Regions from separate parts of the Clostridioides sp. ES-S-0108-01 genome, predicted to be linked through region 2. Evidence: riboswitches for the same ligand, from Rfam matches in the RefSeq annotation. Region 2 holds a riboswitch; each other region holds the start of a gene.

Region 1 (4,299 bases), on a different contig from region 2:
ATTATATTTTGGGAATGTCCAGTGTGTTGTAAAGTCTCCATCTACTATATTAAATTTATCAAATGGATTTTTATCACTATATTCACTTTTATCATATCCATCTGGATAAGTAACATCTACAATGTGATTTGTCGGTATTCCAAATCCACCATTCTCTTTAGGAGTATTAATCAATCTATAGTTAGGTGTTGTTGGTGCATCCATACTTTCAGTTGTCCCTATATATGTTTTAGACATTCCACTAGTTCCCAAGTGGTTAGTAGCTGTCATTCTAACTTCATATGTTGTATTATCCTTAAGACCTTCTATCTTTGAACTTGTCCCACGAATAAGCCTATCATTGTATTTTATCCAAGAGCCATTAGAAGCTTTTTCTCTATAATATAAGTCAAAATCTTTAGCTTGCTTATGATTTTTCCAACTTACATCAAGAGATTTAAATCTACCTTTAACACTTATGCCTTCTGGTGGTTCTGGCTTTGTATTTGGAACAACTTGAAATTCTAATATACTATCTGGGCTAAATTGTATAGGTTTATAGTTTGAATCTACATTTTCTGGTACTCCATCTAAGTTTTCTGGCATTGCATCTTTATATCCACTAGACCAATCGCCATTTAAAGATTGTATGCTAACTCTATATAGTCCATATGCTTCTATATCTCTAACTTCTATTGTATTTTTACTAGTTTGTAATTTTTTAGTCGATAATACTTTTCCCTTATCGTCAATTTTATCTAGTATAAGCTCATATGCCGATACATTTACTTCATTATTCCAATAAAAAGATACCTTTTCATTTCCAACAGCAGTGCTAGTCAATATTTTATTGATTTTAGGTATATTCATATCTGGCTTTGGTATTTCTTTATATACATTGTTTAAAAATTCAACTTTAGATATTTCTGCAAGGCTTCTATCATTTGCTGTTGTGGCTGTTATTTTTATAGTTATCTTTTTTACTGCTACTTGTTTACCAAGATTTATTACTATATCGCTATTTTGAACATCTGCATATGTTTCTAATGCTGACCTACTATATGTAGATGTTGTAGAGTTATCATCTTTACTGATATTACCCTCTTCTTTTGGAGTATCTTCATCTGAATCAGATTTATCTGTTGATGAATCTTCTTTACCATTATTTTCATCTTGATTTGTATTAGAGTTTGATTCTTCTTTATCACTATTTTCTTCTTGTTTATCATTATTTTCATCTTTATTATTTGAGTTATTATCAGACTGCTCTATATTTTCATCTTTATTATTTACTTCTTCTTGATTTACTTCTTCTTGTTCGTTATTTGCTTCTTCTTGTTGCTCTTCATCTTTTAAGTTTTTTATATATTCTTTGTTTTCATAAGGAATCTGTTGAACATTACCATCTTTGTCAGTAACTTCAACTATTCCTTTTGCTGGAGCAGTACCTTCTGGAGCTTTTATATTGATGACTTCCATATTAAGTGCTTCTGATAAAGCTATGTCCATTACTGCTGGTTTTTCCTCTGATATTTTATCATTTTTTTGAGATATTGTAACTCCATTATTTTCTTCACTAAATAAATCTTCTACATTACCTTTAATATCTGTATCACTATTTACTTTTAATTCAACCTTACTCGTATCTACTATAGGGTTGGTAGATACTATACTTTCTAGACTTTTTGCATCTTCACTTTGACCTAAATTTTTCTGCACATAATCTAAATCAACAATATCTACCTTTCCATCTCTATTTAAATCATATTCTCTTTTATTTGAATCTATATTCTCTAAAACCTTATTATAATCATTCTTATCTACTTTACCATCTTCGTTTACATCACCCATTAAGAATAATTCATAATTTAAAGGTTTATTTTTATTATCTACACTTGCTCTATTACTTAATAAAACTCTTTGTGAATAACTTGATATATCAATGTCTTTAATTTCTTTGTTCTTAAATCCAGCTCCAGAGACTTCTATATTGTATTTTCCTACAGGTAAATTGTCAAATACAATATTATAATATGATATATTCTCATCTTTATTTTTTATTTCACTTCTACTTGCAGATAGTTTTTTTATAGTATATTCTATATTATCTGCCCCAATATTTACTGTTCCTGAATCTTTTTCTCCAAGCTTTATTACCCCACTATTGTTACTATCATCTTTTAATCGTAACTGCATATTAGTCATATTTTCTGACTCATTGTTTTTTATTGGAAGTGAAAAATTTAAATCTACTTCAAGATTCCCCTTCAACTTTTCTGTAACTGATTTTTCAACTGCCCTTAGCTTTCCCTCTAACATAGTTTCTGCAAAAACGTTTAGTGGTGCGCTACACATAGATACTGCTAGTACACAAGATATTGCCTTTTTCATGAAACAACAATCCTCCCTTAATAAATATCTAACTTTTCATGAATTTAAATACTATAAGTTTCAGACAATAAAAAAAGACACTCAAAGAGAATCTTAATTATAAGATAAAAAGACTTTACTCTTTTTAGCAACTGGCTGATATGGCTTTAAAAGCTTTAATCCCTATAGTTTTGCGTCATTAGATTTCCCTAATTTTGCCATTTAATTTTCACTACTTTATTACCCATTTTATATTATATTTAAACTTTTTAATACAATTTTTTTAAATTAAATTATAAAAATTTAGCTGTCTCAAAATAGAGATAAGCCTATTTTTCATTGTTGAAATGATGAAAATGTATTTAATTTAATATAAAAAAAGTGCCTCATGAATTAAAAATTTCATCTTGAGACACCGCAATTTTTCATTATAATTTAATTACTTATATAATTTTCTCACAAGCATAATTTTGTGTATATCTTTCTTATTCTTTATATCTTCCATAAAACTCATGTGTCGCATATAGATTCTTATCTCCTGTTATAGCTATACCAAATCCCATTATTTCATACCCTTTATGTAACATATTAGTACCTTCTTCTGGATTTGTCTTCCACTCATTAAAAATAAAGTTTCCTATATCATCTGCATCTCTATTTGTATACACAGGTTTATCTGGAATTTTATATTTAATTATATTTTCACCTTGAACTGCAATATATCCAGGCTTAATCTCACTCCAATCTAAGTACTTTAAAAAAGTAGAATATGAATTTTTTCCATTTATCGTATGAGATAAAGTCTTCTTATTTGCCATTAAATTAGACCAATCATTTGCTAGACCCTCTAATCTACTTGCTACAGATAACGCTCTTACTCCATTTTCTTTTCTGTATTGCTTTGTAAGAGCATATACTTTACCCTTTATTCTCTCCTTAAATGCTCTGTCATTTGGATTGTAATATAACCCTTGTTGGTTTGGTGAAGCTTGATTTATACATTGCTTGATAACATTTTGATTTATGCCTCCTAGTACAGTTAATTTATTTGCACCACTTAAAATGCTCTTGTTGCTACCATTTTCAACTAAAACTACAGGAGCATTTTTTGCTATTGTAGAAACTACCAATGCGTCTGTTAATTGCAACCCTTTACTTAGGTAAAATTCTTTACTATTTTTATAAAACTCTTGTATAACTCTCTTATTGGTATCAAATCTATCTGTTCCACCCAATCTAACAGAATTTGTACTCTTAACTAATTCGTCACTGATTATTTCACTAGAGCCAAGTGCATAACTCTTTAACCCTGTTGTGTCAAATTCTACACTATTTCCATCTGTGAGTATTATAGGTACTCCATCTCTAGCTGCTACTGGTGATGCACTTATCGCATCTGCTTCTCCCGTAAATCCATTGGCTATAATTACTTTATCTATTGGCTTAATTTCTTTTATTTTTTCAGCTATTTTTATGCTTGTATCAAATCTATTTTCACCAAATATTCTTTGTACAACCTTTTTTTTGGATAGTAACTGATTTTCAACATTTTTACTTATTGTTGATTCTGAGCCTATTATATATACAGTATTTGCTTTGTTTAATCTTTCCATAGTTGTGTTTGGAATCTGATTCTGTTTTGTCATCAAAATAGGTGCATTTAAAGCTCCAGCTAAACCACTTGCACTTAAGCCATCTGCTAAGCTATTATCTGAATTGATTAGAATTGCTGTATTGTAATTTTGTTTATCAGCTATTTTTGCTGCTGTCTCATATCTGTCATTCCCTTTTATTTGTTCAACTGATGTCAACGCATTTACCATAGGAGTATTTACCATTACTAAAAATAGTGTAAGTCCTATAGCCAATATCTTTTTACTATTCTTCATATTATTTTCTACCCCCAATATATTTTTCAAATTTTTTACTAGTACTTTTGCTTATTTCTAC
Region 2 (4,299 bases):
AAAGAAGCCCCCAAGGGACTCCTTTCTTGAATTATTGATTATTTAACTTTTTCTACGGAATTTTCTAACATATAAGTTTTTATATTTGACTCTCTAAATTTAAAAACTGTAATTTATATATTTTCTAATCTTTCTCATGTATAAATTCTAATTTAGAATTAAATAAGTTAAGTAAATAAAAGAAACCCCTAGGGGACTTATTTTCTAGAGAATTTATTAAATAAAAACTACTTTAATTTATAAATTGTTTTTTATCCAATTTCTTTTGTTTCAAATTCAAATATTGTATTTTCATTGTTATATTCTTTAAAATTTGTATCTAATATTTCATAATCTTTATTTAATGGAGCAAACCTAATTACTTCATTATTTTTATTCATGAATACTAAATAATTACAATCTTTATCATTATAAGGAGATTTACTATCTAAATCCTCTTTAGTCTTTTCACCTGATTTTCGTTCTATATAAGATATAAATGATACATCTTTTACTTTTTCTTTTACTATTTATCTAAGAGTTCCTAGACTATCATATGAAGAATAAACACATATTCTAGAAAATTGAATTTTATTTAATTCTTCTAAATTCACAAAACCTTTAGATTCTATATTTGTTACTATGTTATTTTCTAATTTATAATCAAATTTATATATCTTTTCTTCTTCTCTATATTCATTATTCTTAACGTTCCCTAAATGCATAAAAAGTAATAAAAAACATATAATAAACCAAATTGATACTGATAATAGAAAATCACATAACTTCTCATTTTCATTTTCACTCAAAACTATAAAGCTACAGAAACTTACTAAAGTTATAACTAAAATCCCTAGTAAAAACATTGCTAAAATCGAGGTACTCATATAAATCCTCCCAACAAAATATACTTAATATATTTTAAATTTAATCTGTACTTTAAGTTCCCTAGAAACATTTTTATCATGTAATAAAAGATTTATTTTTCTTTGATAAATTTATCTCTATTTTAATTAATTTTTCAACTAGTATAAATGATATGAAAATTCTTACTGTCTGTAAAAAAGAGGGGGAAGGAGACAAATATCTGTCTCCCAAAATCTTTATTTGAAACTGAACCTGTATATAAAATCTATTTAATAAATTCCATATATAGATTCAGTTTCATAGAGCTACTTACACATAATCTCTTTAACTTTTAATATCTAAGTCCCCAGGGGACTTTTTTAATTAGATACTAAAATATATTTTTTTTATATCTTTTAGGTATATCATATGGTTTTGAACCTCTTCTTTCATCAAATTTCAAATTACCATTTCTATCATTTTCATAACTTTGTCTATTATATTTAAGAAGTGAGCTATCATTTATATGAGTCTTATTCTGCCTGTCTAGTAATTTCAAAGTATCTCTTCTTATTATTCGATTTTCTTTATGTATCTTTTTTAAATCCATACAATTTCTATAAATGCATAAATTAACTGTATTTGCTTCTTTATTTAAAATGTCTGCTATTTCTTTTGCTTTATATCCTTTTGTATATAATCTTTTTACTGTTTCTATATCTACTACCTTTTCATTATTCTTTTTATGTATCTTTTTTAAATCCACACAATTTCTATAGATGTATAATTTAACTGTATTTGCTTCTTTATTTAAAATATCTGCTATTTCCCTCGCATTATACCCTTCTGAATATAGTTCTTTTACCTTATCTACAGCAGAATCACTATTCTTTTTATGTATATCTTTCAAATGAGCAAAATTTCTACTTATGCATTTTCTTACACTTTCAAAGTTTACTTTTAATAAAATTGAAATTTCTTTTGCATTATGTCCTTTTAAATATAGATGTCTTATTTTTTCTTTATCTAATTCTCTCAATTTACTCCTCCTTAAAAAAGTACATAAATATAGAGTTATTTAATTTTTATTACATTTGTTACATTTTGGGACATTTTTAGTTTGTTAACATATTTTTTGCCAATTCAATTACAAACTAAAAAAAAGATACCTTAGAGCATCTTTTATATTAAGTTACAAAAAGACAATCTCTTTTCGGCAACTGGCTGACTTAGCTAATTAGCCTTAGTCCCTATAGTTTTGCGTCACTAAATTTCTCTAGCTTTGCCCTTATATTTAGTTTTTATGCTTCCATAAATTCTCTACTCGCATTAAAGATATCATAAATAGAAACACCGTATATTTTAGATAGTTTTATAGCTTTATCTAAACTTATTTTTGTAGACCTCTCAATTCCTGTAATTCCAGATGTTGTCATGTTTAGAAATATAGCAACATCAGTTTTTGTAAGACCACTTTTTTCTCTTAATACAGATAATTTATTTTTTTTCAATTAAAAATCACCTTCTTTGTTTTTTTATTTAAAATAAATAATATATTTTAAAAATTAACACAATAATTTTTATTGTGTCACAAATTAAGCTATAAATTATTTACATCTACATTAGTTTTCTCTTTTTCATCAGATTTTTTATTATTAGTAGATGAATTTTGTAATGAATGAAACCAATATGCTAATTTTTCTATATTATCCAAATCATTTACATCTTTTACTTCATATAAATGACTTTTTATTCTTGCTATTAAATTCTCTTTATCTTTCATAAAACCACCTCTTTGCGCGTGTATATATACAATTATATAGCCATATTGGTGTATATATACACATTATACCATTGCTTATTATTTTTTTCAATAGATAAATGTAATAATATACACCTTTAATAAAATAGTTGTGTAGCCTAACACATAATTCAATGGTATAATAATCTAAAGAGGTGATTTTATGTGCGAAATAGATAAAGATACAAAAACAAGATTTGTTGAAATAAGAAGAGAAAAAAATCTAACTCAAGAGCAACTCGGAGAAATATTAGGTGTCACTAGAAATGTAGTTGCAAATATTGAAAACGGTCGTATGGTGGCTAGTAAATTATATGTTAACCACTTTTGTTCTAAATTTAATATAAATAAGGACTGGCTTCTTTATGGAGTTGGTGATAAAGATAGAGATTATTTAAGTGAATCAGAAGAAAAATTATTGCTACAAATATTACCAGATATTTTTTCAGATATAGCTCTTGATAACAAATCTAAAATGAGAAATATTATTGAGTTATTACCAGAGTTAGATGATGAGTATTTAGAAATAATAGAAAAACTTATTAAAGGTATCATAAAAAAATAACCCTGTTAATGGGCTATTTTTTTTTCTATTCGTTTTAAATATTGATAAGTAAATTCAAGAACTCTTTCATTACGAATAATTTTTATAATATGAATCATTTCTTTTTTCATTTTTTCTTCAAGTTCTTTTTCTATCATACCATTTCCCCCTAAGAATAATCTTTTACCCTATAATTAATCTTTTAACTTATTTACATTTTAGCACAAAAAATTACTTCAAAAATATTGGTACGACCCATATTTCAGTTGTTTTTTTACATATTTTCATATATATTTCATAAAATATAATTTATTCTACACCAATACAATATATTTTCATTTTAAATTTATAGAATTATGATATTTTTAATATTTTCCAGTATTTACTAAATATGTATTATAGAAAAAATTATTTATTTTTCTATTTTTCGACATATAATGTAAATGGAGGTGATTAATTGCTGAACAAAATATTGACCTATAATTAAAAAATATGTATATATACAAACTTAAATGTGTTTTTTCAGCATAATGATATGAAAAATGTGTTAAAATCTAATCGTAAATTAAAAAATCTTACTCAAAATGAGTTGAGTAAATTGGCTAATATAAGTCAAAGTTATATCTCTGATTTGGAGAAAGATTACTTCGTACATAGTCCAACTATAAAACGAATTATATCACTTTCAGAAGCCCTTTCTATTGAGCCTCGTGAACTTGCAGAATATTTTATTGAAAAAGAACTTGAATCAAAAGAATAATTATAGAAGGGGTAGAAATATTATAATTAGATCAATATATTATTATATTTTGTTAAAGAAGAGAATTGTATTTTTTGGTTCTGTTCCAAAACATTTCTATGCAAAAAGAAACTAAAAATAGTACTTTAATCAGTGCTATTTTTTAATAAATATAAGTAAACAACATTATTTTTTTATAACAGAAATTAATACAGAAATTAATACAGAAATTAAATACAATAATTAGTGAATAATTATTGTACGAAAAATATAGTAATTACAATATTCTTAAGAAATATAACTTTAAATTTTTTTTAATCTGTATATAAATAACTTTTACTTATTAATAAAAAATTTTCTATTATTAATAAAAAACTTTCTATTGTGTAT
Region 3 (4,299 bases), on a different contig from region 2:
TTAATGAGTCTGGAATTGTAGGAAATATTGAAAGAAAAATGTTAAATGGAGAAGTAACTTTAACTGGAAAAAATCTATTTAATATACTTGTGGATAATAATTTTGTTTATGCTGCAACATGGATGAATTTTTTTAAAAAAAGCTTTCTTAATAAATTTGAAATAACATTTTATGAAGGAATTATATATGAAGATATATTACATACAGTTAAAAGCTTGGTTTTATCAGATAGAATTACATATTTACCTATGAAGTTATACAATTATAGGAGAAGAGAAGAATCTGTAACTACAAAACCATTGACGGTTAAAAACATAGATGGTCACTATATATCATCAAAAGAATTGTATAATTTTCTGGAACAAAATAAAGTTTACTTAGATCAAAAGACTAAAAGAACATTAGTAAAAATGATTCGATTTTACTATAAGAATAGTTTAATTGACTGTGACAGATTGCGTTTACTAGATAAAAAAAAGGAAATAATAAATACTATTAAGAATAGTGATAATATATTAGATATTGAATTAGAAATTATAATAGATTCTCCTTTATTATATTATAATAATTTTAATAAATGAGAAAAAAGTGAAGGGCTTTATAAGGTAGAAGGTTTTAATAAAATTATTAAAATGAGAGAAAATATATTTGATATACAAGTCTATGAACAAATATTTATAGATAATGAATATGAACTAAACATAAATGTAAATCCTAAAGTTATAATTGATGCTGGTGCTAACATAGGTTTAAAAATGCATCAATATACACAACTGATAAATGTGAAATTTTGAATGCGATTTCAAATGAAAATTATAATGAAAAAGTACTAATTTAGAATATAAAGAATTAAATTATAAATATAGATTTTTTTGATTATGCTATATTAGAAGATTTATCAAGTGATTTAAAAGATATTTATACAATACTGAGAAAAGTCAAACCATATCTAAAAAGAGAAGGTTTTATTATAATAAGTGTATTGAATTTTGTTCATGTTGATATAATAAAAAAACTTTTAGAAGGAAAGCTCTTTTTTAATGAATTAATAGATTCATATATAAGTAATAATATATTTTTTACTCTTGAAGAGCTTAAAAAAATATTTGGTGATATCTATTATTCAATTAATTCAATTTCATCAGAGCAAACAGATATATCAGAAGATTCAAGATTATTTATTGAAAAAATATGTGAAGTATGTGGCAATGAATTAAAATATCAATATTATACATATAAGTATTTTGTAAAGTTTAAAAATGAGGTTGATTTAAATCGATATAAAAATATAGATATGGTTAATTTAAAGTATTTTTTAATGCGTATAGATGATGATGCACAAGTGGATTATAATATAGAATTAATTTTGAATAATTATACTTTTGATGAACAACTTATTGAAGATATAGTAAGTACTAATATAATAAATAAGATAGATGTATTAAATAAACTTGGGATTGAAAGTTTTAACTATGGTTTATTTGAGTGTAATATAAGTATATTTATATGGTATTAAAAGTAGACAGGAATGATATTGATACAATCTATAATATTAGTTACGTACTATTTTATTTGGGTGAATATGAAATGGCACAGAGTGTAATTGATAATAGTGATGATAATGTTAAAAAAATGATGACTTAGCAGAGCTATATAATCTATTAGAGGAGAGATGATATATTTATTCTGATAGTTGTATAAAATAAAAGTATGTATATATTTGTAATTATTAGAGTATAACTATACTTTTTTTATAATAAAAAATTATTATATGTAAAAAATAAAATAAAATATAAGAGAAAAGTAAAAATATATTTAAAAAATTTGTTATTTATTGTATACTTAAGTTAAAACCAAATAGGCAAAACTAGAGAAATCTAGTGACGCAAAGCTATAGGGGCTAAGGTTTGTATACACAAACTATGTCAGCCAGTTGCCAAAAAGAGTTCTAAGTATACTGTATACGTAGGAAGAGTCTAGGATGACTGCCTTTTTGGCGGTCATTTTGTTATGGAGAAATTACTTTATTGTAGTAGAAAACACATATAATAACATATTTTACCAATTATAACTTAAAATAAAGATAAATTATATAAAAAAAGTTACTATTTTACAAAAAAGGGCAACTTTCTTAAGAAATATTTAAATATATATTAAAATTTTTTTATATTTTCATTGGACTTCACTGAAAAAATATTAGTTTTCTTACTAAAATGATACATTATTGTATTAATGTAATAGAAATGTAATTAATTTGGATGAATAAAGAAGTCATTTTTTGTAGTATAGCAACTTCATTATTTATTAATAAACAAAATAGATAAAATATATTTGGAGGAGGAGTGAATGTGAATACATATGACATTATAAAAATGGGATTAGATGCAACTAATCTAAGAAGTCAGACAATAGCAAATAATATAGCAAATATAAATACTGAAGGCTATAAAAGACATTATGTAACTTTTGAAGAAACATTAAATGACACAATGCCAAAAATAGAGGAAAAAACAGATAATTCGAAAGGATTAAGGGTAGATGGCAATAATGTAGACATAGAAGAGGAAAAAGTAAACCAAGCAATGGCAACATTACAATATAATGCTTTGATAAGTTTTGCAAATGGTAAAATAGCAATGACAAAATCAATAATAAGTGGGAGGTAATTAGAAGATGAGCGTATTCAGTGGAATGAGAATATCTGCTAGTGGGTTAACAGCAGAAAGTTTGAAAATGGATATCATATCATCAAATGTAGCTAATATAAATGCTACAAGAGGTCCAAATGGAGAAGCATATAGAAGAAAAGTTGTTTCATTTGAAGAAAACTATGATAATAAATTAGGTATGCTAGGAGTAAAAGTTACATCTGTCAAAGATGATAAATCGCCTCTTAAAGAAGTATATGACCCATCTCACCCAGATGCAAAGCCGAATGGATATGTAGAATATCCAAATGTAAATATATTGGTTGAAATGACAGATTTAATAACAGCTTCACGAGCATATGATTCTAACATAGATACATTGAATGCTCAGAAGTCTATGATATCTAAAGCTTTAGAAATAGGAAAGTAGGGATAAATTATGCCAATTACACAGATTAACAATATAGTGCAAGGAGCACAGTTAGATAATTTAATTGGAGAAATAAAACCATTAAATATTAATAATAAAGAAGAAAAAAAGAACTTTGAAGATGTAATAATAGATACTATAGATAAAGTTAATTTTCAACAAGTAACAGCAGATGATATGAAAGAAAAATTTATAAAAGGCGAAGATGTCTCTATGCATGAAGTTATGTTAATAGGTCAAGAAGCACAACTATCTATGCAATATTTAATAGAAGTTAGAAATAAGATTCATGATGCATATCAAGAAATGAATAAGGTACAAATTTAGTCTTTTGAACAGGAGTAATAATCAATGATAGACAGTTTTAAAAATAAGATTAAGGAGCAAGTTGCTAAATCTAGGACAAAGATAAGTTCTCTAAAAAAGGGAACTAAAATAGCATTAGGTATAGGGATTGTTGCTATATGTTTAGCGCTAGTATTTACAGCAATATCTGCGAGCAAAAATAAGTATGCAGTCTTATTTTCAGAACTAGATGTTCAAGATGCTGCAGATATATCAGCAGAATTAGAGTCTAAAAAGATAGACACTAAGGTAAAGGGAAGTACAATCTATGTACCTAGAACAGAAGTTGATAAGTTAAGATTGGAGTTAGCACCAAGTCTTACAGGTGGTTCTAAAGGATTTGCACTAATGGATGACAGTTCATCAATAGGACTTACTGATGAAGAGTTTCAGATTAAGAAACAAAGAATGATACAAGGTGAAATAGAAAAAACAATCAAGAGTTTTCCACAAGTGGAAGATACTAGAGTGCATATAACATTTGGAGAATCATCAGTATTTGAGAAGGAGGCTGTTCCAGGAAGTGCGGCAGTTTATTTGATGTTAAAGCCAGGAACAACTTTAGAGAAAAATCAGATAAAATCTGTTATGGCACTTATATCAGGAAGTGTTACAAATATACCAGAAAAAAATGTTCAGGTCATTGATAACAAAATGAATTTGTTATCTGAAGGTATTTTAGACGATGAAGAAGTTGATGAAAATAATCAACCAATAAATAGTGGTATTAGTGTTGATAAAAATAAGGCATCTGAACAAGCATTGAATAAACAATTAGAAAAGTCTATTCTAGAAATGTTAGAACCAATATTTGGTACAGGAAAAGTAAAAGCTACAGTAAATGCTGATTTAAGTTTTGATACAGCTGAAAAAACT

What was found. Region 2 has a riboswitch for cyclic di-GMP ahead of IR152_RS15845 (hypothetical protein). Riboswitches for the same ligand answer to the same signal wherever they lie in the genome.
Region 1: linked by a shared signal. The riboswitch ahead of IR152_RS15675 (M60 family metallopeptidase) and the one ahead of IR152_RS15845 (hypothetical protein) in region 2 are both predicted to bind cyclic di-GMP.
Region 3: linked by a shared signal. The riboswitch ahead of flgB (flagellar basal body rod protein FlgB) and the one ahead of IR152_RS15845 (hypothetical protein) in region 2 are both predicted to bind cyclic di-GMP.

The regions. Positions count from the first base shown of each region.
Region 1 is NZ_JADGMN010000020.1:43,028-47,326, forward strand. It holds gene IR152_RS15675 (M60 family metallopeptidase) at 1-2,370, opposite strand, end outside; cyclic di-GMP riboswitch class I at 2,494-2,579, opposite strand; gene IR152_RS15680 (cell wall-binding protein Cwp9) at 2,835-4,238, opposite strand.
Region 2 is NZ_JADGMN010000021.1:9,939-14,237, reverse strand. It holds gene IR152_RS20115 (hypothetical protein) at 252-380, opposite strand; gene IR152_RS15850 (hypothetical protein) at 510-866, opposite strand; gene IR152_RS15845 (hypothetical protein) at 1,217-1,864, opposite strand; cyclic di-GMP riboswitch class I at 2,038-2,122, opposite strand; gene IR152_RS15840 (helix-turn-helix transcriptional regulator) at 2,127-2,336, opposite strand; gene IR152_RS15835 (hypothetical protein) at 2,426-2,608, opposite strand; gene IR152_RS15830 (helix-turn-helix domain-containing protein) at 2,790-3,191, shown strand; gene IR152_RS20110 (hypothetical protein) at 3,197-3,328, opposite strand; gene IR152_RS15825 (helix-turn-helix domain-containing protein) at 3,706-3,930, shown strand.
Region 3 is NZ_JADGMN010000011.1:32,949-37,247, forward strand. It holds gene IR152_RS11550 (glycosyltransferase family 2 protein) at 1-581, shown strand, start outside; gene IR152_RS11555 (hypothetical protein) at 633-794, shown strand; gene IR152_RS11560 (hypothetical protein) at 983-1,516, shown strand; cyclic di-GMP riboswitch class I at 1,851-1,941, shown strand; gene flgB (flagellar basal body rod protein FlgB) at 2,349-2,666, shown strand; gene flgC (flagellar basal body rod protein FlgC) at 2,674-3,078, shown strand; gene fliE (flagellar hook-basal body complex protein FliE) at 3,088-3,405, shown strand; gene fliF (flagellar basal-body MS-ring/collar protein FliF) at 3,430-4,299, shown strand, end outside.